Regions from separate parts of the Neobacillus sp. plas4 genome, predicted to be linked through region 3. Evidence: a T-box and tRNA genes for the amino acid it is inferred to sense, from the RefSeq annotation. Region 3 holds a T-box; the other regions hold tRNA genes.
The links. A T-box is a leader RNA that pairs with one kind of tRNA and senses whether it is charged. The one in region 3 lies ahead of tyrS (tyrosine--tRNA ligase), so its partner is inferred to be a tRNA-Tyr.
Positions count from the first base shown of each region.

Region 1: it has a tRNA-Tyr gene. The T-box ahead of tyrS (tyrosine--tRNA ligase) is inferred to sense a tRNA for this amino acid. The anticodon was not compared.
Region 2: it has a tRNA-Tyr gene. The T-box ahead of tyrS (tyrosine--tRNA ligase) is inferred to sense a tRNA for this amino acid. The anticodon was not compared.

Region 1 covers NZ_CM170152.1:3,925,193-3,934,880, reverse strand. The annotation lists gene AC2TFD_RS19660 (peptidylprolyl isomerase) at 1-331, shown strand, start outside; gene AC2TFD_RS19655 (hypothetical protein) at 477-887, shown strand; gene AC2TFD_RS19650 (divergent polysaccharide deacetylase family protein) at 998-1,786, shown strand; gene AC2TFD_RS19645 (exodeoxyribonuclease III) at 1,870-2,625, shown strand; gene AC2TFD_RS19640 (class I SAM-dependent methyltransferase) at 2,710-3,480, shown strand; gene AC2TFD_RS19635 (hypothetical protein) at 3,534-3,680, opposite strand; tRNA gene AC2TFD_RS19630 (tRNA-Leu) at 3,930-4,011, shown strand; tRNA gene AC2TFD_RS19625 (tRNA-Gly) at 4,056-4,130, shown strand; tRNA gene AC2TFD_RS19620 (tRNA-Leu) at 4,136-4,224, shown strand; tRNA gene AC2TFD_RS19615 (tRNA-Arg) at 4,262-4,338, shown strand; tRNA gene AC2TFD_RS19610 (tRNA-Pro) at 4,347-4,423, shown strand; tRNA gene AC2TFD_RS19605 (tRNA-Ala) at 4,442-4,517, shown strand; tRNA gene AC2TFD_RS19600 (tRNA-Met) at 4,566-4,642, shown strand; tRNA gene AC2TFD_RS19595 (tRNA-Ser) at 4,715-4,807, shown strand; tRNA gene AC2TFD_RS19590 (tRNA-Tyr) at 4,837-4,921, shown strand; tRNA gene AC2TFD_RS19585 (tRNA-Trp) at 4,991-5,064, shown strand; tRNA gene AC2TFD_RS19580 (tRNA-Leu) at 5,072-5,153, shown strand; partial or broken gene AC2TFD_RS19575 (VOC family protein) at 5,471-5,781, shown strand; gene purL (phosphoribosylformylglycinamidine synthase subunit PurL) at 6,102-8,324, shown strand; gene AC2TFD_RS19565 (DUF485 domain-containing protein) at 8,841-9,116, shown strand; gene AC2TFD_RS19560 (solute symporter family protein) at 9,113-9,688, shown strand, end outside.
Region 2 covers NZ_CM170152.1:3,418,967-3,428,654, reverse strand. The annotation lists rRNA gene AC2TFD_RS17120 (23S ribosomal RNA) at 1-373, shown strand, start outside; rRNA gene rrf (5S ribosomal RNA) at 452-567, shown strand; tRNA gene AC2TFD_RS17110 (tRNA-Glu) at 612-686, shown strand; tRNA gene AC2TFD_RS17105 (tRNA-Val) at 781-856, shown strand; tRNA gene AC2TFD_RS17100 (tRNA-Thr) at 895-970, shown strand; tRNA gene AC2TFD_RS17095 (tRNA-Lys) at 1,009-1,084, shown strand; tRNA gene AC2TFD_RS17090 (tRNA-Leu) at 1,144-1,228, shown strand; tRNA gene AC2TFD_RS17085 (tRNA-Gly) at 1,240-1,314, shown strand; tRNA gene AC2TFD_RS17080 (tRNA-Arg) at 1,322-1,398, shown strand; tRNA gene AC2TFD_RS17075 (tRNA-Pro) at 1,407-1,483, shown strand; tRNA gene AC2TFD_RS17070 (tRNA-Ala) at 1,504-1,576, shown strand; tRNA gene AC2TFD_RS17065 (tRNA-Met) at 1,595-1,668, shown strand; tRNA gene AC2TFD_RS17060 (tRNA-Ile) at 1,713-1,786, shown strand; tRNA gene AC2TFD_RS17055 (tRNA-Ser) at 1,794-1,886, shown strand; tRNA gene AC2TFD_RS17050 (tRNA-Met) at 1,999-2,072, shown strand; tRNA gene AC2TFD_RS17045 (tRNA-Asp) at 2,115-2,191, shown strand; tRNA gene AC2TFD_RS17040 (tRNA-Phe) at 2,233-2,305, shown strand; tRNA gene AC2TFD_RS17035 (tRNA-Tyr) at 2,341-2,425, shown strand; tRNA gene AC2TFD_RS17030 (tRNA-Gln) at 2,577-2,651, shown strand; tRNA gene AC2TFD_RS17025 (tRNA-Cys) at 2,664-2,737, shown strand; tRNA gene AC2TFD_RS17020 (tRNA-Gly) at 2,749-2,822, shown strand; tRNA gene AC2TFD_RS17015 (tRNA-Ile) at 2,826-2,899, shown strand; tRNA gene AC2TFD_RS17010 (tRNA-Asn) at 2,942-3,016, shown strand; tRNA gene AC2TFD_RS17005 (tRNA-Ser) at 3,031-3,121, shown strand; tRNA gene AC2TFD_RS17000 (tRNA-Arg) at 3,128-3,201, shown strand; gene AC2TFD_RS16995 (pentapeptide repeat-containing protein) at 3,493-4,326, shown strand; gene map (type I methionyl aminopeptidase) at 4,450-5,193, shown strand; gene AC2TFD_RS16985 (ring-cleaving dioxygenase) at 5,420-6,397, opposite strand; gene AC2TFD_RS16980 (DUF438 domain-containing protein) at 6,696-7,916, shown strand; gene AC2TFD_RS16975 (YpzG family protein) at 8,095-8,247, shown strand; gene AC2TFD_RS16970 (ABC transporter substrate-binding protein) at 8,643-9,688, shown strand, end outside.
Region 3 covers NZ_CM170152.1:4,728,020-4,737,707, reverse strand. The annotation lists gene AC2TFD_RS23900 (GNAT family N-acetyltransferase) at 1-43, shown strand, start outside; gene AC2TFD_RS23895 (acetoin utilization AcuB family protein) at 40-687, shown strand; gene AC2TFD_RS23890 (acetoin utilization protein AcuC) at 684-1,856, shown strand; gene AC2TFD_RS23885 (transglycosylase domain-containing protein) at 2,586-5,324, opposite strand; T-box leader at 5,470-5,687, shown strand; gene tyrS (tyrosine--tRNA ligase) at 5,740-6,996, shown strand; gene AC2TFD_RS23875 (DUF6954 family protein) at 7,282-7,470, shown strand; gene rpsD (30S ribosomal protein S4) at 7,515-8,117, opposite strand; gene AC2TFD_RS23865 (sensor domain-containing diguanylate cyclase) at 8,487-9,575, shown strand; gene megL (methionine gamma-lyase) at 9,684-9,688, shown strand, end outside.

The sequences.
Region 1 (9,688 bases), 800 kb from region 3:
AGAAGGTTTTTACAACGGGTTAAATTTCCATCGAGTTATTCCTGGTTTTGTTAGCCAAGGTGGATGCCCAACTGGAACAGGCACTGGTGGGCCAGGTTATACAATTAAATGTGAGACACAAGGAAATCCACACACACATGTACCTGGATCTCTTTCAATGGCACATGCTGGTAAAGATACAGGTGGTAGCCAATTCTTTATTGTTCATGAATCGCAGCCACATCTAAATGGTGTTCACACTGTTTTTGGTAAAGTGACTTCTGGTCTTGAAGCAGCAAAAGCAATGAGAAATGGCGATGTCATGGAAAAAGTTGAAGTTTACGACGAATAGGATGTTCGGTAGGAAGGGCCTTTTGATAAGGTCCTTTTTTTGTTCACTTGCCATTGCAGCCAAGAGGCAGCTTACGTTGTGGGTAAATGGAATTACAAATGGGGATAATAAGTGACAAAGATGTGGAAGGGTCTGTTTTTATGCAATGAATCATATAAAAAGAAAACTCCTGCTTATTTTTAGCATGATCTGTATGCTATTTGTTGCAGGTTTTGACAAAACAGCAGAGAGTGAAATTACTTTTACTATTTACTCGATGACAATGGCAATGAATAAAAAAGATTCCCAAGGCTATATACAAACCTTAAGTGATTTTTTTATTAAAGAGAATTATGGAGATGAAAAATATATTACTGAAAAAATTAATGAATTTGGTCAGGTAATTGAAATTGATTTTCAAATTAAAGAGATAAAATCTTATACGGCTGTTGTTCAATATAAACTTTTACATATAAATGCTAACAGAGAAAAATCGACCTTTTATGGGGAAATGATCCTTATTAAGACTAAAGATGGCTGGAAAATCCATTTCGTTGAGGAAAAGATGATTTCTTGAAATACAACTGATTTCAAGATAATGATCGTAGTTGATGATATTTTTCTTACAAGAATGAATCGTCTCTCCCGGGGTAAATTAACGATATCATTTTACTATAGGGGGTTTTTATGAAGATAAAATTTGCAATGCTGGTGATTCCTTTTCTTTTCTTCTCGTTCCAGAGCTCATCGTTTGCAGAAAACAAGGAAACAAAAGAACTTAAAGCAGCCATTATTATTGACGATTTTGGTGGAGGGAATGAGGGCGTTAAAGAATTTTTGGAAGGGAATATTCCGATTACAGCAGCGGTGATGCCTTTTACAGAAAACTCAAAGGCGCACGCAGAATGGGCACATAAAAATGGCTTTGAGGTGATGGTTCATTTGCCCATGCAGCCGAAAAGAGGAAAAAGATCATGGCTTGGCCCTAAACCCATTACCGTGGAACTCTCTCCAGAGGAAGTAAAAAAGCGGGTGAAGGAAGCGCTCGAAAGTGTACCATATGCAGTTGGGATGAACAACCATATGGGGTCTCTAGCTGTTGAAAATGAAGGAATAGTCAGGGCAATTGTTGAAGTGGCGAAGGAAAGGAAATTATTTCTTGTCGATAGTGGTACAAGTCCCGGCACGAAGTTCCCAGAAATTGCAAAAGAACTTGGTGTACCCTTATTAAAACGAGACGTATTTCTTGATGATATTTCGTCCTCAGCACATGTTCGAAAACAAATGGCTAGGCTGGCAAAAGTAACCGAATTTCAAGGCAAAGGAATTGCCATTGGACATGTAGGAGTTACAGGAAAGGAATGTTCAATTGGAGTATTTCAATCAATGGATGAATTTAAGAAAAGAAATATTAAAATCGTACCAGTTTCACAGCTTTTCTCAGGAGAATTAGCGGACCAATATTTTATTCCATAAAACAAGGCACCTGCGGGCTGCCTTGTTTTGTGTTAAAATGACAGTCGTATAAAGAGATAAGCAGTAAGGGAGATGGAATCCGAATGAAACTTGTATCTTGGAATGTTAACGGCCTAAGAGCCTGTGTAAATAAAGGATTTTTAGATTATTTTAAAGAAGTTAATGCAGATATTTTTTGTGTGCAAGAAACAAAATTACAGGAAGGTCAAATCAACCTTGAACTGGAGGGTTATCATCAATATTGGAATTATGCTGTGAAAAAAGGCTATTCCGGCACTGCAGTTTTTACAAAGGTTGAACCGATTTCTATAAGTTATGGTTTAGGAAATGAGGATTCACAGGATGAAGGCCGAATCCTAACATTAGAATTTGAAAAGTTTTATCTAGTGAATGTTTACACACCAAATTCACAAAGAGATTTGGCTAGATTAGGTTACCGGCTTGAATGGGAAGATCGAATCATCTCTCATCTGAAAGAATTAGACGAGCTAAAGCCGGTTGTTCTTTGCGGGGATTTAAATGTGGCGCACCGGGAAATTGACTTGAGAAATCCTAAATCAAATTTAGGGAATTCTGGTTTTACTGTAGAGGAACGTGGAAAGATGACTGCGCTGCTAGAGTCAGGTTTTGTGGACAGCTTCAGGCATTTTTATCCGGAAAAAGAAGGGGCATATTCATGGTGGAGCTATATGGCCAAGGTTCGTGAGCGGAATATTGGGTGGCGGATTGATTATTTTATCGTCTCCGAAAAACTTCGTGACCAACTTATCAACGCAGATATTCATTGTGAAATTATGGGAAGTGATCATTGCCCCGTGGTCGTTGAATTGGAAATATAAGTATTTCTTATCTTAAATTATAAAAACCTCGTAATTCTATTACGTAACAGGATGGCTTAAAATAGAATGAAGAGGTGATTCCGTATGGATATTAAGAAAGAAGTTCAACAACAATTTGGAAAAAATGCGGCTTCATATGTTTCCAGTCCGATTCATAAGGATGGAAAAGACTTAGTAAAAATGGTCGAAATGGCAGATCTAAAGGGTCAGGAGGTTATGCTCGATATTGCTACAGGCGGCGGGCATACTGCTAACGCATTTGCATCGCTGGTTAAAAAAGTAACAGCGGTTGATCTTACGGAGAAAATGCTGATTGAGGCCGAGAAGTTCATAAAAGGAAATGGTCACAAAAATGTAGAATTTGTACATGGAGATGCTGAACAGCTGCCTTTTGCAGATGACGCATTTGATATTGTCACCTGCAGGATTGCACCGCACCATTTTCCGAATGTGGATTTATTTATAAAGGAAGTACATCGAGTTTTAAAGCCAAAAGGGCAATTCTTATTGGATGATAATGTAGTCCCAGAGACACAAGAGTTTGATCAATTTTATAATTCGATTGAAAAAATGCGTGATTACAGTCATTTTCGTGCCTGGAAAAAATCCGAATGGATTCAGAAACTTGAGGATAGCGGTTTAGAAGTCTTTGAATGGCACCGATTTGAGAAGACATTTTTCTTTGATCCATGGTGTTCAAACATGAAACTAGCCGATTCTGAAAAAAATCAGTTAACGAATTACATTCTTAAATCTTCACAAGGAATCAAGGATAAGTTTAGGATGGTTATCGAGAATGATAAGATAATTTCCTTTGTTGGTGAAGCAATTGTTTTAAAAGCAATTAAAAGGTAAGCAAAAGCCCAATGTACAAAAGAGAGCTGCCTCTCATTCATACATTGGGCTTTTTAAAATTCGAATGGACTGTGGAGGTCATTCAGCGCTGTACCGAAAACATCAAACTCAGGAGATCTTTCACCGTTACTAGTGTGTTCTTCTTGATCTGCTTGGTTCATAATGGTTTTTTCAGCGTCTTTTTTCTGGTAATAGCTCAAGGTAATTCAGCTCCTTTTTATGGGAATAAAGTATATTGTATTTTTACCCATAAAAAAGGTTCTAAAACATTTTTATATCTTTTCGCTTAAATACTGTATTTTGGTATAATAACAGTAGCTTTTAACTTTTAAAAAAAATCTTTAAAATTTGTTGTTGATTTCTGTCGGAATTCGTTGTATTATTATCAATGTCGCCGATACGAAGTGGCGAAGTTAGTAACTTAGTTTTCTAGTTCGTTTTTATACTATGCGGGTGTGGCGGAATTGGCAGACGCACCAGACTTAGGATCTGGCGCCGCAAGGCGTGGGGGTTCGACTCCCTTCACCCGCACTTATTATTTTTGCGATAGCAATATAATAACTTTCATGATGAATGCGGAAGTAGTTCAGTGGTAGAACACCACCTTGCCAAGGTGGGGGTCGCGGGTTCGAATCCCGTCTTCCGCTCCAAAGTTGCCGGGGTGGCGGAACTGGCAGACGCACAGGACTTAAAATCCTGCGGTAGGTGACTACCGTACCGGTTCGATTCCGGTCCTCGGCACCAGAGTTTTTTCGCGTTGGCGAAAATAACTTTCAATAATGCGCCCGTAGCTCAATTGGATAGAGTGTCTGACTACGGATCAGAAGGTTATGGGTTCGACTCCTTTCGGGCGCGCCATATTTTATCGGGAAGTAGCTCAGCTTGGTAGAGCACTTGGTTTGGGACCAAGGGGTCGCAGGTTCGAATCCTGTCTTCCCGACCATCTTCAAATTAACAAAATGGGGCCTTAGCTCAGCTGGGAGAGCGCCTGCTTTGCACGCAGGAGGTCAGCGGTTCGATCCCGCTAGGCTCCACCAAAGTTTTTTCACGATAGTGAAAATAACTTACAATTTAATCAGATATTTGGCGGTGTAGCTCAGCTGGCTAGAGCGTACGGTTCATACCCGTAAGGTCGGGGGTTCGATCCCCTCCGCCGCTACCAAGTATTTTTATGAAGTAAAAATACAAAAGTATTTTACTAAGCAACATAATTTTCAACATTTAGTATTACTGCGGAGGAATACCCAAGTCTGGCTGAAGGGATCGGTCTTGAAAACCGACAGGCGGGTCAAACCGCGCGGGGGTTCGAATCCCTCTTCCTCCTCCATAAAATTTAATTATTTATTTCTCCGATGTGGAGGGGTAGCGAAGTGGCTAAACGCGGCGGACTGTAAATCCGCTCCCTCCGGGTTCGGCGGTTCGAATCCGTCCCCCTCCACCAATGTTTTTTGCGAAGCAAAATAACCATAGTTTTTTCACGTTAGTGAAAATAACTTTCCAATTTCCATTTAGGGGTATAGTTTAAAGGTAGAACGAAGGTCTCCAAAACCTTTGGTGTGGGTTCAATTCCTACTACCCCTGCCAACGATTTGCCGGTGTGGCGGAATTGGCAGACGCGCACGACTCAAAATCGTGTTCCGTGAGGAGTGTCGGTTCGACCCCGACCACCGGTATCACAAAGAACAAAGTACGTTCATTTTAATAAATATAAATAAGCTCACAAACGTTGATAAAACAAGGTTTGTGAGCTTATTTATTTATTTATTAAGAAAGGATAGAAAAAGATAAGAATTGATTTTGTTTTACTCAAATTTTACGTTTCAATTGCAAGCTGACCTGGCACTCTTTTTCTATTCAATAAATGAATCAATACAACGACATACTGGTTTGTCCAAAATTCCACTTTTGTTTTTCCCATGGTGTAAAGACCGCCTTCCAAGGCTATTACTAAAATATTGGTGAAATACCTGAAAATGCCTTTTAATCTTAACAGATTTATAGTATCGTTCGATATGGAGCTAACGAAGAGGGGAAGAAGGAACTGTGTTGGCAGCCGTTTTTCTTTAAAAGGGCAGGAATTTATGTGTATCGACAGTAATATAAAACATGAGTTTTCCTTCACGCCTTCATTTTCGAACTATGTTACTTGCGAATCAGAAGCTTAAATTGACCATCTCTATCAAAAATTAAATGATGGTGGGGGAGCCTTTATGCCGATTGGGGACTATGGTTTTCAGTCAAAAATTTGGTTGGCTAGTTGATCGTTCCGGTGTGCCATGGCAGCTTGATTTACCTAACTGATATACATACGAACATACGCTTCTTTATAGAAAGTAAGCTTTCACCACCTGTAGATTATTGTTCCACTCTCATAAAAGAAAAAGAAAAAAGGAAGGATAAATTATGGCCCGTTGGCTGACAGGATATAGCCAAAAAGAGTTAGAAGCACTAATGGAAAACAAGACAGACTAGAACTAAGTAAAGACAAGCAAAGAAACACTGGTTTATATCAAATGGAAGAACAAATGCAGACGATCAAGCTAGCAACAAATAATTCCTAGCCATCTGAATATCGTCTTATTTAACAAACAAATTTAATTATTTTTTGGAGGTAACGATTGATGTCGCAACATAATATTAGCCCGGAACAAATTGAAAATGAACAAATATACAAGGAAATGGGATTAACAGACGAAGAGTATCAACTAGCAAAGGATCTATTAAAACGTCATCCGAACTACACGGAAACAGGCATTTTCTCTGCCATGTGGTCCGAGCATTGTAGCTACAAATCATCGAAACCATTACTTAAAAGGTTCCCAACGAAAGGTAGTCATGTTTTACAAGGGCCTGGTGAAGGTGCTGGGGTTGTTGATATTGGTGACAATCAAGCCGTTGTTTTTAAAATTGAAAGTCATAATAGCCCGTCTTTTGTCGAGCCATTTGAAGGTTCAGCAACTGGGGTTGGTGGAATAATGCGTGATGTCTTTTCAATGGGAGCAAAACCAATTGCAGCCATGAATTCCTTACGTTTTGGCAATCTAGATAATGACCATACGAAAATGTTATTTTCTGAGGTTGTCCGTGGGATTGCGAGCTATGGCAATGTGATCGATGTTCCAACGGTTGGTGGCGAGATCCAATTTGATAAGCAATATGAAGAAAATCCATTAGTCAATGCGATGGTTGTTGGACTAATTAATCATGACGATATGCAAAAGGGTGTTGCTGCTGGTGTAGGAAACGTCGTGATTTATGCTGGTGGGGATACCGGAAAGGATGGAGTTGGTGGCGCATCATTTTCTTCAGAGGTTGTTGAAGGTGGAAAAGAAGAAAATTCATCTGCAGTCGCAATTGGTAATCCACATATCGGTAAAAAATTAATGGATGCATGCTTAGAAGTCGTTCATTCGGATGCATTAGTAGGGATTCAAGATATGGGTGCGGCAGGATTAACATCATCTGCGAGTGAAATGGCAGCTAAAGCTGGTACAGGTGTTGAAATGAATCTTGACCTTGTTCCACAGCGCGAAGAAGGCATGAATGCATATGAAATTATGCTGTCTGAATCACAGGAGCGTATGTTATTAGTTGCGAAAAAAGGGCAGGAGCAGGAAATTCTTGATATTTTTGCAAAACATGATGTGGATGCGGCAGTAATCGGTGAAGTTATTGAGGAAAAAGCCTTCCGTATTAAGCAGCATGATGAGATTGTCGCAGATATTCCTGTCAATATCTTAGCTGATGAAGCACCTGTCTATCATTTGCCATCAAAAGAAGCGGCATACTATCAAGAATTTCAAGCGATGGAAAATGAAGTGCCAGCGGTTGACGATCATCAAGCGATGTTAAGACAACTCTTACAGCAGCCGACCATTGCTAGTAAGGAATGGGCATACAAGCAATATGACGCTGAGGCACAAGGAAACACGATTGCTGGTCCTGGATCTGATGCAGCAATCGTGAAAATCGATGGAACGGATAAAGCCATTGCGATTACGACGGACTGTAATTCTCGTTATATTTATTTAGATCCAAAAGTGGGTGGGCAAATTGCCGTTGCTGAAGCAGCACGTAATCTTGTTTGTTCTGGTGCAAAACCACTTGCCATTACAGATGGCTTGAACTATGGGAACCCGAACGATCCAGAAGTATTTTGGCAAATGGAAGAGAGCATTGATGGGATCAGCCAGGCATGTCTTGCTCTTGAGACACCAGTGATTAGCGGTAATGTTTCCATGTATAATCAATCAAAAGACGAAGCGATTCTTCCAACACCAATCATTGGTATGGTTGGACTAATCGAACATACAAAATATGTAACACAAAGCCATTTCCAAAATAATGGTGACCTTGTTTATTTAATTGGTGAAACGCTCCCTGAATTCGGTGGCAGTGAATTGCAAAATATAATTGCTGGAAAATATTCAGGAAAAGCGCCAGTCATTGATTTACAAATTGAAGCGAACCGTCAAAACATACTTGCGACTGCAATTAGAGAAGGTCTTGTCGTATCTGCACATGATTTATCTGAAGGCGGACTTGCTGTTGCCTTAGCTGAGAGTTTGTTTAAGGGACAAGCTTTAGGTGTTGAAGTTAACTTAACAGGTGACGCAACGGTAGTGTTATTTAGTGAATCACAATCAAGATTTTTAGTAACGGTAAAAGCAGAAAACAAAGAGCAATTTGAAACTCTATGGACAGATGCGAGCCAAATCGGCTCGGTAACGAACGATGGGAAATTGATTGTATCTGTAAATGGTGAACCTATAATTGAGGATACCGTTGATGAACTTCATAAACTTTGGAATGAAGCGATTCCTGGGTTAGTAGTAGCAAAATAAATTTTTTGTAGAACACGGCACCTTTCTGAATGGGCCGTGTTCTACCTAGTAATGTGCAAAAAAGAGGAATGTATAATGTTTGGAATTTGGAAACATGAAAAGGCATCAGAAATGAGAAGGGATATGTATTTTCTCTAGTGGGTCACCATTTATTATGCTTCCGAGTTATATTAAAGCACTTTTCTCTTTAACGATGATTATAAAAGCGAAAAAAGTGCTTCCGACACGTTATTGGAAGCACTCTTTTTTCTGCAGAAAGCGTTCTAAATCGTCTATCGAATAGATAAATACATGTGTGCTGCTACTCGGGTATTTAATAATCATAGTTGAAATCGATCCACTAAGAAAACTTACTACCATAGTATCGGCATGATCTTTTTAAATTATATAGAATCCTGTCGGCTTTAACCGCAAAGAGTTTCTGTATCAACTTTACTTGTTTAAACCCTTCATGTATTATTTGAATTGAAATACTTTATTGATTTTTCAGATTTTAAAAAACAGGAGGAAGATGAAATGGAGGAGCGAATTTTACATTTAATACGTAAGAAAAAGCAGTTGATGGCGCCTGCTTTGGCTGCTGCATTACTGTTTTATTTTTTGCTTCCTTTATCTCTTATTTTCATTCCTGATGTGATGACTCGGCCAAGCTTTATTTATAATATTTCTTGGGCATGGTTTTATGCATTTTTACAAATTCCGATGACATGGTTCTTCTGTTGGCTAAATCATACAACAGCAAAAAAAATTGAACGACAGATAGAAGCCAGCGCTAAGGAGGAATCGCTGTGAATCCTACTTATTTTTTATTCCTTATTTATATTATTGTTTGTACATTGATTATTACCTATTGGGCAGCCAAACGAAGTAAAACAACTAATCGGTTTTATATTGCTGCTGGGTCATTATCAGGTTTTCAAAATGGAATGGCCATTGCTGGCGATTTCATTAGTGCAGCCTCCTTTCTCGGTATCGTTGGGATGGTTGCAATTCGTGGCTATGATGGTTTTTTATATTCCATTGGCTTTTTAGTATCTTATCTTGTTGTATTATTTTTAGTTGCTGAACCTATTCACCGCTTAGGTAAATATTCACTTGGAGATGTCATTTGTTCACGATTTCCAAGTGAGAGTATGCGATTACTTATGGCATTTTGTACATTTATCATTTCCATCCTATATATAATCCCTCAACTAGTTGCTTCAGGATTTTTACTTCGTTTGCTGCTTGATATCAATTATTCTATTTCCGTCATTGTCATAGGGGGATTAATGACGATTTTTGTCGTTGTGGGTGGGATGATTGCGACTTCTTGGGTACAGATTGTGAAGACCGTTCTTCTTATGTCAGGAACATTTCTCCTC
Region 2 (9,688 bases), 1.3 Mb from region 3:
TGTAGTCGGTCCCAAGGGTTGGGCTGTTCGCCCATTAAAGCGGTACGCGAGCTGGGTTCAGAACGTCGTGAGACAGTTCGGTCCCTATCCGTCGTGGGCGCAGGAAATTTGAGAGGAGCTGTCCTTAGTACGAGAGGACCGGGATGGACGCACCGCTGGTGTACCAGTTGTCTTGCCAAAGGCATCGCTGGGTAGCTATGTGCGGACGGGATAAGTGCTGAAAGCATCTAAGCATGAAGCCCCCCTCAAGATGAGATTTCCCATAGCGTCAAGCTAGTAAGAACCCTGAAAGATGATCAGGTTGATAGGTCAGAGGTGGAAGCGCGGTGACGTGTGGAGCTGACTGATACTAATCGTTCGAGGACTTAACCAATTTTTAAAAGATGAACTCGTTTTTACTAACTTCTTCTGACATTATCTAGTTTTGAGGGAATGAACCTCAATTAAATAGTCTGGCAGCAATGGCGAGAAGGTCACACCCGTTCCCATACCGAACACGGAAGTTAAGCTTCTCAGCGCCGATGGTAGTTGGGACTTTGTCCCTGTGAGAGTAGGACGTTGCCAGGCAAAGCCCATTTGGTTTTTTAAATTTTTTCCTGAATTTTCATGATGGCCCCTTGGTCAAGTGGTTAAGACACCTCCCTTTCACGGAGGTAACACGGGTTCGAATCCCGTAGGGGTCACCAAGTTATTTTCGTTAGAAAATAACAAGAGTTTTTTTCACGATAGCAAAAATAACTTTCCTTTCGGAACGGCGAAAAATAACTTTTTCAATAATATGGAGGATTAGCTCAGCTGGGAGAGCATCTGCCTTACAAGCAGAGGGTCGGCGGTTCGATCCCGTCATCCTCCACCAAAGTTTTTTCACGAAAGTGAAAAAAACTTCCCAATAGTGCCGGTTTAGCTCAATTGGTAGAGCAACTGACTTGTAATCAGTAGGTTGGGGGTTCAAGTCCTCTAGCCGGCACCAGATTTTTTTCTCAGTAGAAAAAATAAATTTCCTTGTACGAGCCATTAGCTCAGTTGGTAGAGCATCTGACTTTTAATCAGAGGGTCGAAGGTTCGAGTCCTTCATGGCTCACCAAGTTTTTTTGCGAGAGCAAAATAAACTTCCATTTGCGCCAGCAAAATAACTTTTAATATGCGGGTGTGGCGGAATTGGCAGACGCACCAGACTTAGGATCTGGCGCCGCAAGGCGTGGGGGTTCGACTCCCTTCACCCGCACCATTTAAATTTGTGCAAAAGTAGTTCAGTGGTAGAACACCACCTTGCCAAGGTGGGGGTCGCGGGTTCAAATCCCGTCTTCCGCTCCAATATTATGCGCCCGTAGCTCAATTGGATAGAGCGTCTGACTACGGATCAGAAGGTTATGGGTTCGACTCCTTTCGGGCGCGCCATTAAATAACGGGAAGTAGCTCAGCTTGGTAGAGCACTTGGTTTGGGACCAAGGGGTCGCAGGTTCGAATCCTGTCTTCCCGACCAGTCGAAGATTACATTAACATGGGGCCTTAGCTCAGCTGGGAGAGCGCCTGCTTTGCACGCAGGAGGTCAGCGGTTCGATCCCGCTAGGCTCCATTTATAGTTATTGAAAATGGCGGTGTAGCTCAGCTGGCTAGAGCGTACGGTTCATACCCGTAAGGTCGGGGGTTCGATCCCCTCCGCCGCTATAAATGAATTTAATGCTAATGTTGTTATTAATGTTAGTGTTTATGGACCCTTAGCTCAGCTGGTTAGAGCAGACGGCTCATAACCGTCCGGTCGTAGGTTCGAGTCCTACAGGGTCCATTTATCTGGAGGAATACCCAAGTCTGGCTGAAGGGATCGGTCTTGAAAACCGACAGGCGGGTTAAACCGCGCGGGGGTTCGAATCCCTCTTCCTCCTCCATCATAATAATGTGCGAGTTGCATCAATTGAACTGCTGCTTGAATTGGCTTCCTGAGATTGATATAGTCCATACAAGCTATGGGCATGAGTTAAATGTAATAATTTTTACTGTCGCGGGGTGGAGCAGTCTGGTAGCTCGTCGGGCTCATAACCCGAAGGTCGTAGGTTCAAATCCTGCCCCCGCAATTAAAGTTAGTTATTTTCAAGAAAAACACTTGAAAAAACTTTGGTCCGGTAGTTCAGTTGGTTAGAATGCCTGCCTGTCACGCAGGAGGTCGCGGGTTCGAGTCCCGTCCGGACCGCCATTTTTATTCCGGTAGTTGACCTACCGTTGGTATAGATGTGTGGCTCAGTAGCTCAGTCGGTAGAGCAAAGGACTGAAAATCCTTGTGTCGGCGGTTCGATTCCGTCCTGAGCCACCTTTAAATGTTATGATTAGTAAGGTCTCTTATATGGAGGGGTAGCGAAGTGGCTAAACGCGGCGGACTGTAAATCCGCTCCCTCAGGGTTCGGCGGTTCGAATCCGTCCCCCTCCACCAATTTTTTTTGCATAGCAAAATAACCAAAGTTTTTTGCGAAGCAAATTTACCAGGTTTTTTTTCACAAAGGTGAAAATAACCATAATGGTGATTGTGGTTCCGACATTCGTGGGTTCGATTCCCATCAGTCGCCCCATTTCATTTTTATTATTGGGCTATAGCCAAGCGGTAAGGCATCGCACTTTGACTGCGACATGCGTTGGTTCAAATCCAGCTAGCCCAGCCAGCCATGCATAAAGGCAGCATAGCCAAGTGGTAAGGCAGAGGTCTGCAAAACCTTTATCCCCGGTTCAAATCCGGGTGTTGCCTCCAATTCTAGTAATGCGGGTGTAGTTTAGTGGTAAAACCTCAGCCTTCCAAGCTGATGTTGTGAGTTCGATTCTCATCACCCGCTCCATATGGGCCTATAGCTCAGCTGGTTAGAGCGCACGCCTGATAAGCGTGAGGTCGATGGTTCGAGTCCATTTAGGCCCACTAGAATTTTTTGCGAAGCAAAATTATTAGAATATCCATTGTTCCGCAGTAGCTCAGTGGTAGAGCAATCGGCTGTTAACCGATCGGTCGTAGGTTCGAGTCCTACCTGCGGAGCCATTTTTTATGTCTATGGGGAAGTACTCAAGAGGCTGAAGAGGCGCCCCTGCTAAGGGTGTAGGTCGGGTAACCGGCGCGAGGGTTCAAATCCCTCCTTCTCCGCCATAATATGCGCCTTTAGCTCAGCTGGATAGAGCATACGCCTTCTAAGCGTACGGTCAGAGGTTCGAATCCTCTAAGGTGCGTAAAATAGCAATGAAGAACAACACTTAAAAAGGTTGTTCTTTTTTGTTTGTCCCTAAGGACAAAAAGACCGATAAATAGTGTAAGAAAATTATGTTTTATTGCTTTTGTAAAAATTAATAATAATTTTAATCGTACCTGAATCAGCTTTATCTATACCGATAATAGTACGAATAGGAGGAAATCATGCCCGTGCAGTTCTAACTTAGGTATCTGTGTTAAGATAAAATCTAGTTGAGATTTTTCAAATGGATTAATAGGTAAGTTTTTTAATAGAAGGAAGTGTGTTTATTATGTCTTGCGCATTAGTAATAGACGACAATACTTTGAATAATTTACGTGCTGACTGTGAAAATTGCTTTGGTTTGTGCTGCGTGGCACTGCCTTATGCAAAATCAGCCGATTTCGCCTTTGATAAAGACGGCGGGACTCCTTGCCGTAATTTACAATCCAATTATCTATGTGGCATACATAATGACCTTCGAAATAGAGGGTTTCGTGGCTGTTCGGCTTATGAATGCTTTGGGGCTGGTCAAAAGGTATCTCAACTCACATATAATGGAAAGGATTGGCGTTTAAACCAGGATGTTGCTCAAGAGATGTTTGTTGTATATCCAATTATGCAGCAACTTCATGAGATGCTATGGTACCTATATGAAGCACTAACTACAGATGCTGCAAAGTCAATCTATAAAGAATTAAATGAAAGTCTTGTTGAGACTGAAGAACTGGCCGGTAAAAGTCCAAAGTTCATATTGAGCATCGATGTGAATCAACATAGAGATAAGGTAAACAAGCTGCTGATTCGTACAAGTGAGTTGGTTCGTGCTCAAGTCACTAAAAAGCAAAAAGATACACGTCGCGGAATGGATTATTTAGGGGCAAAGTTGAAAGGAGCCGATCTAAGGGGCTCAAATCTTAGAGGCGCCTTACTAATTGCTGCAGACCTTAGAAACGCAGACCTTAGATGGAGTGATTTCATCGGAGCGGATTTTAGGGATACGGAAATCAGTGGAGCAAATCTTACTGGGAGTATTTTTCTTACCCAGGCCCAAGTGAATGCAGCTAAGGGGAATAAACGCACTAAATTACCAGCCTCATTAGTGAGGCCAGCCCATTGGAGCTAAGAAGATTAATTTTTTAGGAATATAGCTATAAAGAAATATACTTGAATTTTTATATTAAGTAAGCCTAAAATATAAGAATGGAAAATTTACAACGATATTAATTTGATAAAGTAGGGAAAATACATGATTGCAAAAACAGAAGAAGATATAAAAGCACTAAAAGAAATCGGCAAAATTTGTGCCGAAATAAGAGATGAATTGGTAAAAAGAACAGTACCTGGTATAACTACAAAGGAACTAGATGATTTAGCGGGCCAGCTTTTCGAAAAGGCAGGGGCAATCTCAGCACCAAAGGGTGAATATGACTTTCCTGGATATACGTGTATTAGTGTAAATGAGGAAGTAGCGCATGGAATTCCTGGGAAAAGAGTTATAAAAGAAGGAGACATCGTAAATATTGATGTATCTGGTTCTAAAAATGGCTATTTCGCCGATACAGGTATCTCATTTGTTGTCGGTGAAGGGGAAGAGATATTAACAAAAATCTGTGATGTTGCAAAATTAGCATTTGAAGCAGGTCTAAAAAAGGCAAAACCTGGTTCAAAGAAAAGCGGGCTAGGGAAAGCTGTTATTCAAACGGCACGTCAGCATGGTTTAACAGTTATTATGAATTTAACTGGTCATGGAATCGGTCGGAGAATACATGAAGCGCCAGATCATATTTATAATTATCATGACACCTGGGATGACGAACTTTTAAAGGAAGGAATGGTAATTGCATTCGAACCTTTTATCTCAACCAAGGAAGAGGAAGTTTTTCAAGTTGAAGGTGATGACTGGACCTATGTGACTGAGGAAAGTTATGTTGCACAGTACGAACATACGATCATCCTTACAAAAAACGGACCGATCATTACAACCTTATAATAATAGGCAAAAAAGCGGATTCCCAAGGGATCCGCTCTATTTTTACTGTCCAGCTCCAGCGCCCTAGCGGCTAGTGTCCTTCGCTCTCCGCGAGTAAAAATCCCTTCAGGATTTTTACCTACCTACGATAAGTCGACATCGAATCGCCTCCGGCTCTTCGTGTTTCCTTTATCTCAGTTGGAGCGCTCCAGGCCATACGCCGCTGACCAGGGCGCTTGCGCTTTTCTTATTCTTTTGTAAATTTCAATGTACTTCTTACTGTGTTAATTGGACGCACTAATTTTTCAATTTGGTCACGTTTTGGTTCAAAAAATGGTGGTAGTGATAACTTTTCACCAAGCGTTTCATATGGTTCGTCTCCCATAAATCCAGGGCCATCTGTTGCAAATTCAAATAAAATCTGAGGGGCAACTCTAGCATAAAGAGATCCGAAAAAGTAGCGATCGACAAAACCTGAAGTTTGGAAGCCGAAACGACGCATTTGTTGATCCCATTCGTCTAGTACAGAACGATCCTCCACACGGAATGCAGCGTGATGGACTGTTCCGAAACCTTGGCGTGCAGGTGGAAGAACTGCATTATATTCAACCACAACTTGGGCACCATTTCCTCCTTCACCCACTTCAAATAAATGAAAGTCACCTTCTTGCGCAATTTCTTTAAAGAGTAATACCTTTTCCATCATTTCTTTAAAATAGTCAAAATTAGCAATCCGAACAAAAATGGGACCTAAACCTGTTATGGCATATTCTAATGGAATCGGACCATTTTGCCATGGTACACCGGCAGCCACACCCTCGTTATTTTCATCCGAAATTAATTGATAGTGTTGGTCATCAAAATCAACGAACGAGATTGTTTTTTTACCAAATTGTTCTTTAATCCCCGAATGCTTTATCTCCAAACGATCAAAACGATTTACCCAATAATCTATCGCCCTATCGTTAGGAACTCTAAATGAGGTTTTTGAAATCTCATTTGTTCCATGCACACCTTTTGGAATGCTAGGAAAATCAAAAAATGTCATATCAGTTCCAGGGCTGCCGGTGTCGTCTGCAAAAAACAAATGATAGGTTTGAATATCATCCTGGTTTACAGTCTTCTTAACCAACCGCATACCTAAAACAAAAGTAAAGAACTCATAATTCTTCTCTGCACTGCTTGTAATGGCTGTTACATGGTGTATTCCTTTTAAATTGTTCACGTTTATACCTCCAATAAATGTATTCCACTATATTCCCGTTATCGCGCTAATAAATCATTTGGAGTTACTTGTAATCCCTCGGATTAAAATATCTCTAATTCGAGATAAATATATCATGGGAACGATATACTGTCAATTTCTTGGTCTATCTTTTGTTCTTATATTTTTCACATTTCATACGTTAATTTCCACATCAATGATGTTAATCACAAACAGGCTGATGAAAAGGTGTTATTTTAACTATGAGATTAATTATCATTACCAATTTAAAAATAAACCATTTGATAGGAGAATCCTGATGAGTGAATTCATAAATAATCGTGAACTACGTTCAAACAATCCAAATAAACGCCAAGCAATATTAAAACAAATCTTTGAGGACCTTCATGCTGGAAAGAATGTGGCCGAGGTCAAAGCACATTTTGATGCATTTATCGGAAAAATCACCATTGATGAAATTTCACAGCTTCAGCATGATTATGGAGGTCTTTCTGTTGAGGAAATGCACCAACTACATGCTAAGCACACAGAAATTTTTAAAGATTCTATTGAAGAAATTGAAAAAACCAATAAGCCTGAGGAAATTCCTGGACATCCTATCCATACTTTCATTTTAGAAAATAGAGAGCTTGATAAGCTTGCTAATATCACTATCCAAGGGGATTTAGGGAAATTTGTTCAGGCAGATAGTCCTGAAAATGTGCTTAAGCTCATAGAAGATATCAATTTGCTTCTTGATATCGATAAGCACTATAGCAGGAAAGAAAATTTGATTTTCCCTTATTTAGAAACGTATGGCATTTTTGGACCCACTACGAACATGTGGCGTATTAATGATTTTATTCGCGATGGTATTAAAGATGCTAGGCAGAAGTTAACTTCTTATAATGGAGACAAACAGGCAGTAATGGAAGCATTAAATTTTGTTATTCAAGAAGTAACAACCATGATCTATCGGGAGGAAAATATTCTTTTTCCAATGGCATTAAACAATTTTACTGAAGATGAATGGGTAAAAATTGCCCGTGAAAGTGATGAAATTGGGTATTGTCTAATAGCCCCTGCTGGAGTATGGAAACCAGAAAGGCACGCTTTAGACGAAAAGGCGATTTCTGAAGGTTATATAAAAATGGAAACCGGGATATTATCATTAAAGCAGCTTGAACTCCTGTTAAATCAATTACCTGTCGATCTCACGTTTATTGATCAGGACGATGTTGTTCGCTATTTTTCACACGGAAAAGAAAGAATCTTTGCTCGAACAAAAGCAGTTATTGGACGTACGGTACAAAATTGTCATCCACCAAGAAGTGTCCATGTTGTAGAAGAACTGTTAGCTAACTTTAAAGCAGGGAGAAAAGATACGGAAGACTTTTGGATTAAGTTCCGTGATAAATATGTGTATATTCGTTATTTTGCCGTTAGGGATGAGAATGGAAAATACATTGGAACACTTGAATTTACGCAAAATATTGATCCGATTCAAGCAATAGAAGGAGAAAAGAGGATAATGTCTTAGTAAAAGAACCATCATACTATGAACGCATGGGGAGATCCATGCGTTTTTTTAGTAATGTTCATCTGCAGTTTTGTATTTAAGGGGTATTTTTCTAGCTATCAAATCAAATACTATGACAGATATTCCAGTAATATCGCTTTTCAGAGTATCCAAATCCTAACTATTGAGGTGATTCATTGTGAGTTATCAAGATAATTTGGATCCACAGTCTCAAAAGTTTCACCATAATTGGACACGTCCTAAGCGTGTTACCACTCAGGTAAATGGGCAAACACAAAGATCTCAACATAACATTATATTGAGATCAAACGCAAAGGCACATAGGTGGTAAAGGATATTTCTGAATTAAAGGAAGAAGACGAAAAATGTCTTCTTTCCTTTTTTATCTATACTATTATGGAAAGCCATTCAATCGTACCAATTAAATGGTATTGAATATTTAACAATAATAGTAAATTTTACCTTTAATATACCGCAAAAATAGTTAATATAGCGTTTTTCTAATTTCGTTTAATAATTGCTGTAACAACAAAGAAAGCGCTTCAATATTTACAATAAAAATAAAGTTCTGAAATATTAAAATAATATACTAGACTAATAACGAAAAAAGTACTACAATAACAAATGTAATCAGTTAATTTACCTAGTAAACAAAATTCATGGGTCAAAGAAGATACTAAACTATGAAAAATAGTATCAGAAAATTCAATCAAGGGGGAAAATTCCATGAAAAAGAAATTAGCAAGTGTGTTTATGGCTTCAACCATCTTTGCAGGTGTGTTGGCTGGATGTGCTGGAGGCGCAAAGGATAGTTCAGGCGGCAATTCAGATACGATTAAATTGGGAGTAAACATGGAACTCTCAGGTAATGTTGCTTCTTATGGTGAATCTATGGCAAAAGGTATAGAAATGGCTGTAGATGAGATTAATAAAAATGGCGGCATTGATGGTAAGAAATTTGATGTAATCAAAGTAGATAATAAATCTGAAGCAGCTGAGGCTACAAACGGTATCATTAAGTTAACAAGCCAAGATAAAGTTACTGCTGTTATTGGTGCTGCAACAAGCGGAAATACAGTAGCTCAGGCACAGATTGCCAATGATACAAAAACAGTTCTACTTGCTCCAGGTGGTACAAGCCCAAGTGTTACAGTAGATGATAAGGGGAAAGTAAGACCATTCGTCTTCCGTACTTCATTCATTGATCCGTTCCAAGGAACTGTTGCAGCTAACTTTGCTTTGGATACTTTAAAAGTAAAAGACGCTGCCATTTTAGCAGACAACTCAAGTGACTATGCAAAAGGTTTATCGGATGCTTTCAAGGAAACATTTGATGCTGCAGGCGCTAAAATCGTTGCCGAAGAAGCATATGTAGCAAAAGACACAGACTTCCGAGCTACATTAACAAGAATCAAAGCAAAAAATCCATCGTTCATCTTCATTCCTGGTTATTATGAAGAGGTAGGATTAATTGTAAAGCAAGCACGTGAATTAGGTATTGATGTTCCCTTAGTGGGAGCAGATGGCTGGGATTCTCCAAAGTTGGTTGATTTAGCTGGTGCAGAGGCTTTAAATAATACGTATCTGATCAACCATTACTCTTCTGAAGATCCAGATGAAAAGGTACAAAATTTTGTTTCAGCGTTTAAAGAAAAGAACAAAGACCAAGCACCAAACGCTTTCAATGCACTTGGCTATGATACAGTTTACTTTTTAGCGGATGCCATTGAGCGTGCAGGCAGTATCGATTCAAGCAAAATTCAAGAAGAATT
Region 3 (9,688 bases):
TGACCGTCTCCGTTTTATGAACCGAGGGGGGTATTTGGGATGATTGCTGAAGAGATTATGAAAACGAAGGTTTACACAGTTACTCCAGCTGTATCAATTGCTGACACATTGAGATTAATGGAAGAAAGAAAAATTCGGCATATACCTGTGATTAATGCCAATCAACAGCTAGTTGGTATTGTAACCCTATCAGATATTCGCGAGGCTGCACCATCAATATTTCGTGCAAACGAGCATTTGGAGGATTTGCAAAAACCAATTGAATCTATCATGAAAAAAGACGTTATTACTGGTCATCCGCTCGATTTTGTAGAGGAAATAGCAGCTCTCTTTTATGAACACAAAATTGGCTGCCTGCCGATCACAAATGATCAGAAACTGGTAGGAATCGTGACTGAAACGGATTTATTAAGAACACTTGTGGAGTTAACTGGTGCGCACCAGCCTGGTTCCCAAATTGAAATAAGGGTGCCAAATCTTGCAGGAAAGCTTAGTGATATTACAAGTATCATAAAGGGACGAAAAGCAAATATCCTGAGTGTTCTCGTTTATCCTGACAAAAAGGATGACCAATTTAAGATTCTCGTTATAAGGTTACAAACGATGAATCCTACGGCGCTTATCCAAGATTTAAAGCAATCTGGTTATGACGTTCTATGGCCCAATCTGCCAGGTGTATCCCTATGACTGACCAATGTTCATTTGTTTTTTCAGAAGACTTGTTGAAATATAAATTTAACAGTAATCATCCTTTTAATCAGTTTCGTCTCAAACTAACTGTTGATTTGCTGCATAGATTAAATGCCCTGGATGATAATTTTGTAGTTCCTCCTAGAATGGCAACAGAGGAAGAACTAAGCCTTGTTCATGACCCAAGCTATATCGAGGCAGTAAAAATGGCTGGACAGGGACAGCTGCCGCAGCTAGTGGCTGAAAACCATGGGTTAGGTACTGAAGATACTCCTATCTTCCCTAATATGCATGAAGCCAGCGCCTTCCTTGTTGGAGGAACATTAACGGCGGTTGATCAAGTCATGACAGGTCAAGCGCTGCATGCTCTACACCTAGGAGGGGGATTACATCATGGCTTTCGAGGAAAAGCCTCTGGATTTTGCATTTACAATGATAGTTCAGTAGCTATTAAATATTTGCAAGAGAAATATAATGCCAGGGTTCTTTATGTTGATACCGACGCCCATCATGGAGATGGTGTTCAATGGTCCTTTTATGATGATCCCAATGTTTGTACCTTGTCTATTCATGAAACAGGTAGATACTTGTTCCCAGGCACCGGTAATGTTAATGAAAGAGGTCAAGGAAAAGGTTACGGGTATTCATTTAATATTCCTGTTGATGCATTTACAGAGGACGAATCATGGCTTCAGGTTTATACTCAAGCATTGAAGGAAGTAGCTGATTTTTTTAAGCCAGACGTTATTCTTACTCAAAATGGGGCTGATACCCATTATTATGATCCCCTAACTCATTTATCTGCTTCCATGAAAATCTATCGTGAAATCCCAAAGCTAGCTCATGAAATTGCCCATCAATATTGTGGAGGTAAGTGGATTGCAGTCGGCGGAGGGGGCTATGATATTTGGAGGGTGGTCCCGAGAGCCTGGGCACTTATATGGATGGAGATGACTGAAAAATCAAACTGTTATGGCAACTTGCCGAAGGATTGGCTGGATTTCTGGCAAGCAAAGGCACCAGTTACTCTTCCTGCACATTGGGATGATCCACATGATATGTACAAGCCAATCCCAAGGAAAGCGGAAATAACGGAAAAAAATCTACTTACCCTTGAAAAAGCACTCTATCCAATTAGAAATTATCAAAAAAGTGAATCGTCATAGTAGGAAGATAACGGAAAAAGGAGCTTGGATTTCCAAGCTCCTTTTTCAGAATGTAGAGAAAAGGTATTTTTGTAGGCATTATTTTTTTATGTGCCTTGAGGACAAATTGTTCGCGCCGTTGGTCAGATTTGTCCCCAATACAGGTGCTTGAGGACGAAACGCATGAACACCGAGCAAAGATTTGTCCTCAATACGGGGGCTTGAGGACGAAACGCATGAGCACAAAGCAAAGATTTGTCCTCAATACAGGGGCTTGAGGACGAAACGCAGAAGCACCGAGCAAAGATTTGTCCTCAATACAGGGGCTTGAGGACAAATTGTTCTAGCCGTTGGTCAGATTTGTCCTCAATACAGGGGCTTGAGGACGAAACGCATGAACACCGAGCAAAGATTTGTCCTCAATACGGGGGCTTGAGGACGAAACGCATGAGCACAAAGCAAAGATTTGTCCTCAATACATGTGCTTGAGGACGAAACGCATGAACACCGAGCAAAGATTTGTCCTCAATACGGGGGCTTGAGGACGAAACGCAGAAGCACCGAGCAAAGATTTGTCTCAATACAGGGGCTTGAGGACGAAACGCATGAGCACCGAGCAAAGATTTGTCCTCAATACACGAATCAGCACTAGTCCACTTTAAACCATTGCCAAAAACCATAAAGGCTGCCAATACCTCCTCGACAGCCTAAAAAAAGGAGCTTGGGAATCTTTCCAAGCTCCTTTTTCCGTTATTCAATAGGTGTAACTCCAACATCCACTTTATTAGAGGGAGGTGATTCCTTCCCAGCAATATCTACAGCCGCAACATAATAAGAACCGGCTGAAGCAGTGAAGGAAAGGCTTGAACCGCTTTTGATACTTGCGACCTTTTTACCATTGTGATACACACGATACCCAACGATATCATTATCGGCCGGCTGTGACCAAATAAGGTTGTTACCGGATAGTGAAAGCGTCACACCATCAGGGTGTTTGCCATTATCGACTATTTTATTATTAGAAACTAAAATATTTGCCCAACGATCCATTTTAGGTATTAGCTGACTAGGATTGCTAAAATTCTTTCCAACCATTTGCGCAATGAAGTCAGGATTTAGGATGACTCCTTGCTGCGAAAATTCGGCTGGTGTAGAATCTAATGCCAAATACTTTTTGTCGCCAATTTGCACATAGTTCCCAGCAATTAAACTATCATCTCGTTTTGTAGGAACATTATCAGCGTTAAAATAATCACTTTCGACTAACCCTGCCTTTGAACAGGCATCAGAAGGCAACAGGCCTGAAACGACACAGTACGAGCGCTTTACAATTCCTGCTGGTACAGGAAATGATTCAGCAGGACTAATTAACTCAGGTTTAATGTCATATGCTGCATTTATTAATGCCGCCCATAAATTGTTCGTTCTTTGTGAATAGGACATCCCGCCAGTTTTTAATGACTTCGGCGTATCATAGCCATTCCAGATTCCAAACGTTACATTTGGGTTGGTAGCCACAAACCAATTGTCATGATAATCATGTCCAGTCCCAGTTTTACCTGCCCAATCGGCCCTAAACTTCAATTTACTGTTGAGACCAGCTGCAGTACCACTTTTGATTACATCCCGCATCATATCAAGCGTCAAAAATGCTGTCTGCGGTTTGAAAACATCGACTGGTTTTACCTCATGCTGGTAGATAGTCTTGCCGTTTTTATCCACTATTTTTTCAATCATGTACGCATCAATAAATTTACCCTGATTTGCAAAGGTACCAAATGCATTGGTGTTTTCTTCGACAGTTACCCCATTTTTCATTGATCCAATAGAAGTTGAGAGATTGGTATAATCCTCACTTCTTAGGGAGGTAAAGCCCATTTTTTCAAGATATTTTGCAGGCTGCTGATCAAGTATATCTTTGTATAGCTTAACAGCTGGAACGTTATAAGATTTCTTTAGTGCATGTCTTGCTGAAGTAATCCCGCTGTATCGTCTGTCATAGTTGTTTGGCCATGGTCTCGAAATAGAGGGTTCAAGTCTTAAAGCTACATCCGGTAATGGAGTACCTGGTGAAGCTTTTCCAAGTTCTATAGCAGGTGCATAAACAAGTAAAGGCTTCATGGTAGAACCATTTTGACGAACAGCACCCGTTGCATGATTCAATTCTTGTTGATTATGGTCTCTTCCACCCACAAAACTGATAATTTTACCTGTTTTATTCTCAATGAGCATTGCGCCTACTTCAACTGGTTCCATAACAGTAATTGGTTCATTCGTTTCCGGATCAAGTTTCTGTTCTGCCTTAGCAGGTCCATAATGCGGGTAGTTATTTTTTACTTCTTGAAATACATCATATATTTCTTTGTTAATCGTTGTATGGATTTCGTATCCATTTTGTCTTAAATTTTGCTTTGCTAATGTTTTGTACTTATAAAAAAGATTCTCGTCTTCCTTTAAAGCTGTCTCATCATAGCCATCATTTTTCGCCAATACATTGGTTAATACTTCGACAGCTCGCTTTTCAATTTCAAATGATAAGTATGGATATTTTTCAAGAGGATTTTCTCCTGCTGGAACAAAATCCTTTGTAATATCGTAGGCGGACGCTTCTGCATACTGTGTTTCATCAATATGACCGCCATCATACATTCGTTTTAGAACGGTCTTCATACGAGTAAGCCCTGGCTCTAAATTGTTTTTTACTGTACCTTCTCGAGTAAAAGGTGTATACCCAAAGGGACTTTGTGGTAAACCTGCAATAAAGGCAGCTTGTGGAAGAGTTAATTCACTAGCATTTTTTCCAAATATGCCTTTTGCAGCTGCTTGAACGCCACCGATATTTTTACCTGATGAGTTTCTTCCAAAGGTTGAAACATTTAAATACGCTTCAAGAATTTCCTTTTTGCTAAAATATTTCTCTAAGCGAAGGGCAAGTAAGATTTCATTTGCTTTTCTTTCAAATGAAACTTCATTTGTTAAAATTTGGTTCTTGATTAATTGCTGTGTTAAAGTACTACCGCCTGATTGAACAGCAGAGTTGGTTACCTCTTGGAAAAGTGCACGAAAAACAGCTTTTGGCACAACACCTTTGTGTGTATAAAAATACTCATCTTCCGTTGCAATGACTGCTTTTATAAGGAAATCAGATACTTGATCAATTTTTACCTCTTCACGTTCAAGATCTGTCCTCAGCTTTCCAAGATAAACATTATCAGAAAAATATAAGTCCGAAGTTTCTGTATAATTATAAATATCCTTTTTCATGCTGTCGTAAGACCGGACAGGTTCGTCCTTAACAAGCGAGGCAAAATATCCCGCACCCACACCCGTTGCAAATGCTCCCCCTAGGATGACGACCGTCATAACTAGCAGCAAAAGGTTCCAAAATACCTGGTAGGTAATTCGTGCGCCTTTTACAGTTTTTTTATGGGTAAACAAGCTGGGTATGGACTTTGCTTTCGCTTTCCATGCTTGCAATTTATCATTCATAGAATCACCTCGTTTAAAATCACATATATTATAGCATAATGAGGATTATAAAAATGACAAACTTCTACATTTTTCTGATATTACCAGTTCATGTTTGACAACAGAAGTATATTATGGTAAAAATTCTATAAGTTATAAATTAAATAATCAAGCGTTGAAGGGAATCTACTGTAGTTCTTCTATCCCTGTTAATAGAGAGTCAGCGGCTGGTGTAAGCTGATACAAATAGAAGAGTGAATTACGTCCCAGAGCTTTCCCCGTGAATATAGAAGTAGCGGAGAACGGTCAAAAACCGTTAATTTTTCGAGTTGGAGGAATTCATTCCTCAAGCCGGGTGGTACCGCGCGTATATGCGTCCCTGCAATTTTGCAGGGGCGCTTTTTGTTTTTATTTTGAGTAAATGGAGGACAATGACATGGATTTATTACAGGATTTAGCTTGGCGGGGACTTATCTACCAGCAGACAGATGAAGAGAGTCTTAAAGATTTAATGGGAAAGGAGAAAATTTCCCTTTACTGTGGAGTTGATCCAACAGCAGACAGTTTGCATATCGGTCACATGGTGCCGTTTTTAACGCTGAGAAGATTTCAGCAGCACGGACATCGTCCAGTTGTTTTAGTTGGTGGTGCAACAGGTCTGATTGGTGATCCGAGTGGAAAAAGTGAAGAGCGTAATCTCCAAACACTAGAAGCTGTACAGAAAAACGTAGTGGGCATTCAAAAACAGTTAGCTGCGATATTTGACTTTGATGGTGAAAATGGGGCTATTATGGTGAATAACTATGACTGGGCTGGATCCATGGATATCGTTACGTTTTTAAGAGATATTGGGAAGCATATTGGGGTTAATTATATGCTTGCAAAGGATACAATTGCTTCAAGACTTGAATCAGGGATTTCCTTTACAGAGTTTACCTACACGATTCTCCAAGCAATGGATTTCAATCACCTTTATGAGAATTTCAACTGTAAGTTACAGGTTGGAGGAAGTGACCAATGGGGGAATATCACTTCCGGCCTTGAATTGATTCGTAAAATGCAGCCGGAAGGTTCTAAGGCATTTGGATTAACCATTCCACTTGTTACAAAAGCGGACGGTACTAAATTCGGAAAAACAGAGGGCGGAGCAGTTTGGCTTGACGCTAAAAAGACGACTCCTTATGAATTCTACCAATTCTGGATCAACGCCGCAGATGCGGACGTAGTTAAATACTTAAAGTACTTTACTTTCTTGTCACACGAAGAAATCGAAGGCTTAGAAAAGTCCGTTCAAGAGGAACCGCATTTACGTAAGGCTCAAAAGGCTTTGGCGGAGGAAATGACTCGTTTGATTCATGGGGAAGAATCGTTACAGCAGGCGATTAAAATAACGGAAGCATTATTTAGTGGTGATGTTCGAAGTCTATCCGCTTTTGAAATCGAGCAAGGGTTCAAAGATGTACCATCATTTAATGCAGCAGATGTAGAGGGCAACTTGGTTGACTTATTAGTGGCAGCGAAAATTTCACCTTCCAAGCGCCAGGCACGCGAGGACATTTCAAATGGCGCCGTTACAGTAAACGGTGAGCGAATTACAGATACATCTTATGAATTACAAGAGTCTGACCGGATTGAAGGGCAGTTTACGATTATTAGAAGAGGTAAGAAGAAGTACACGCTTATTAGATATTAATATTGTAGAGTACCGGCCTGATTTTAGGTCGGTTTTCTTTAGGACTTGACTTGCAGGAGTGGAAATACGGCAACAATCGTTTGATAATTGTGCCCGTAATTGCGGGAAAGATAAAAATACGGTAACAATAAATCGTTATTTGTGCCCGTAAAAGTAGAAATAGAAAAATACGGTCACAATAACGTGCTTAACACTAAAATGCAAACTTCAGTTTACAATCAAAAACGTAACATTAAACGTACCGACATCGTTAATGATTATAGATTCACAACAGGAGGTACTATTATGAAGTTTCTAATTCATGCTTTTTTTATCATTCTCCTACTCCTCGTTACTTTCTTTGGACTAGGACCAGTGCTATACGCTGACGGGGTATTATCAGAACGCCTTTTGACCGCAGCAGTGGTTGTCATCCTATATGCCATACTTGCATTCTTATATGCAAGGGCAATCAAATGGATAAAAAGAAAATAAAAAAACCGTGCCAAGTAAATGGCACGGTCTTTCTTTCGAACTTATTATCTTGAGTAGAACTCGACGATAAGAGTTTCGTTAATTTCAGCAGGTAATTCAGAACGCTCTGGTAAGCGAGTGAAAGTACCTTCAAGCTTGTCTGCATCAAATGTTAAATAGTCAGGTACGAAGTTATTTACTTCTAGTGCTTCTTTAACAACATCAAGATTACGTGATTTTTCACGAAGAGTGATTGTTTGACCAGCAGCTAAACGGTATGATGGAATATCTACGCGAGATCCATCAACCAAAATGTGACCGTGGTTAACTAATTGGCGAGCTGCACGACGAGTACGAGCAAAACCTAAACGGTAAACTACGTTGTCAAGACGTGATTCAAGTAGGATCATGAAGTTTTCACCGTGAACCCCACCCATTTTGCCTGCTCTATCAAAAAGGTTACGGAATTGACGCTCAGTTACTCCGTACATGTGACGAAGTTTTTGCTTTTCTTGTAATTGCAATCCGTATTCAGAAAGCTTCTTACGTTGGTTAGGACCATGTTGTCCAGGAGCGTAAGGACGCTTTTCTAATTCTTTACCTGTGCCGCTTAGAGAGATTCCAAGACGACGAGAGATTTTCCAGCTAGAGCCAGTATAACGAGCCATGAATGACTCCTCCTTAGTGTTTTTATTTTGGTAAAATAAAAACCGTTATGAAACATCAATGATAGCCATTTTGTTTTCATGCACCTTCGCCCTAGCAGCAGAGGGTTACAAGATACACCATCATATGAGTACAATTGACTCATGAGGAACAAAATGAATCCATTCACGTGTTCACATAGGCTGCAGTTATTTTACACAAAGAATATTATATAATTTTACCCGCAGAGCTGTCAAGTTAATTCACGAAACTATGAATAACCATCAATAAATCAAATAAAAATTAAAAAATCTCTATCACTCTCACCTGTTTATTTACTATAATAGTATCGATGTATAAAATTGGAAAATGGCAATAAAAAGGTGATAAATATGGATGCCAAAGAGTTACAAGAAGAGTTAACGAAATATAAGGAGCTATTTCATGCAATTAACACGATTACGTTACTAGCAAATACAGCTAGCAGCACAATTGAAGAGGCACAAATTTACAAGCAGTTTAAACAGACCATTTCAGAACTGCAATCCATGAATGAAACCTCTCAAGAATTAAATGCAAATTTCCGCTTATATAAAATCATGGAATTTATGTCGAAGCAAATTATTCAAACATTTCATGCCCAGGAAGTAGGATTTTTCCTTTTTTCCAAAGATCACAATAATCTGAGAGTACTTCCAGGTACAACCCCGTTTTTTTTGACAAAACAGTCAAAGATTTATACTGACCTCCTAGAAGCCAAGATACAAACAGAAAAAGAATCTATATTTATTGGAGACTTTAACCTTCCACACATTAATGACAGTAAAAAATTCCATTCCCTAATGGCAGTACCAATCCTTCTAAGCAATAGTATAAAAGGATTCACGATTGTGATGCACCAAAAACCTAACTACTTCACATTAGAGACATTTAATCTCTTGCAGTCACTCCTTTTTCATTCATCACTTGCATTGACCAATCTATTGCTTAGGGAGGAACTACAACATATGGTCATAACGGACCATTTAACCAAACTTCATTCCCGGAATTTCTTAGATGAAAATATACAGTATTCCATGAAGGATGATCCGGAAGGGACCTTTATTTTAATTGATATTGATAATTTTAAAGAAATCAATGACACATTTGGTCATCAGGTAGGTGACGATGTATTAATTCAGGTAGCAAAATTAATCAAAGAGAATATACGCGGAAATGACGTTGGTGCTCGGTGGGGAGGCGAAGAGCTAGCCATCTATCTTCCTAGAGTTTCAATTGACGAGGGATTAGCGATAGCCGATAGACTAGTGAAAACAATAGCACTATGTACTTTCCCAAAAATAACGGTATCCTGTGGTGTTTCCTATTGGAATAAAGATAAACATGATACATATAAATATTTATTCAAACGGGCAGACGATGCACTTTATCTTGCCAAGGGCACAGGTAAAAATAAAGTGGTTGCACAGAAAACGGCCTAATAAATGGAAGGGCACTTGAATGAAGTTGATTTGAGTGCCCTTCCTATCGTTAATGAATAGGATATAACAACCTATATTTGGAAGCGTTTACAAGCAGGAGGGGTCACATTGGA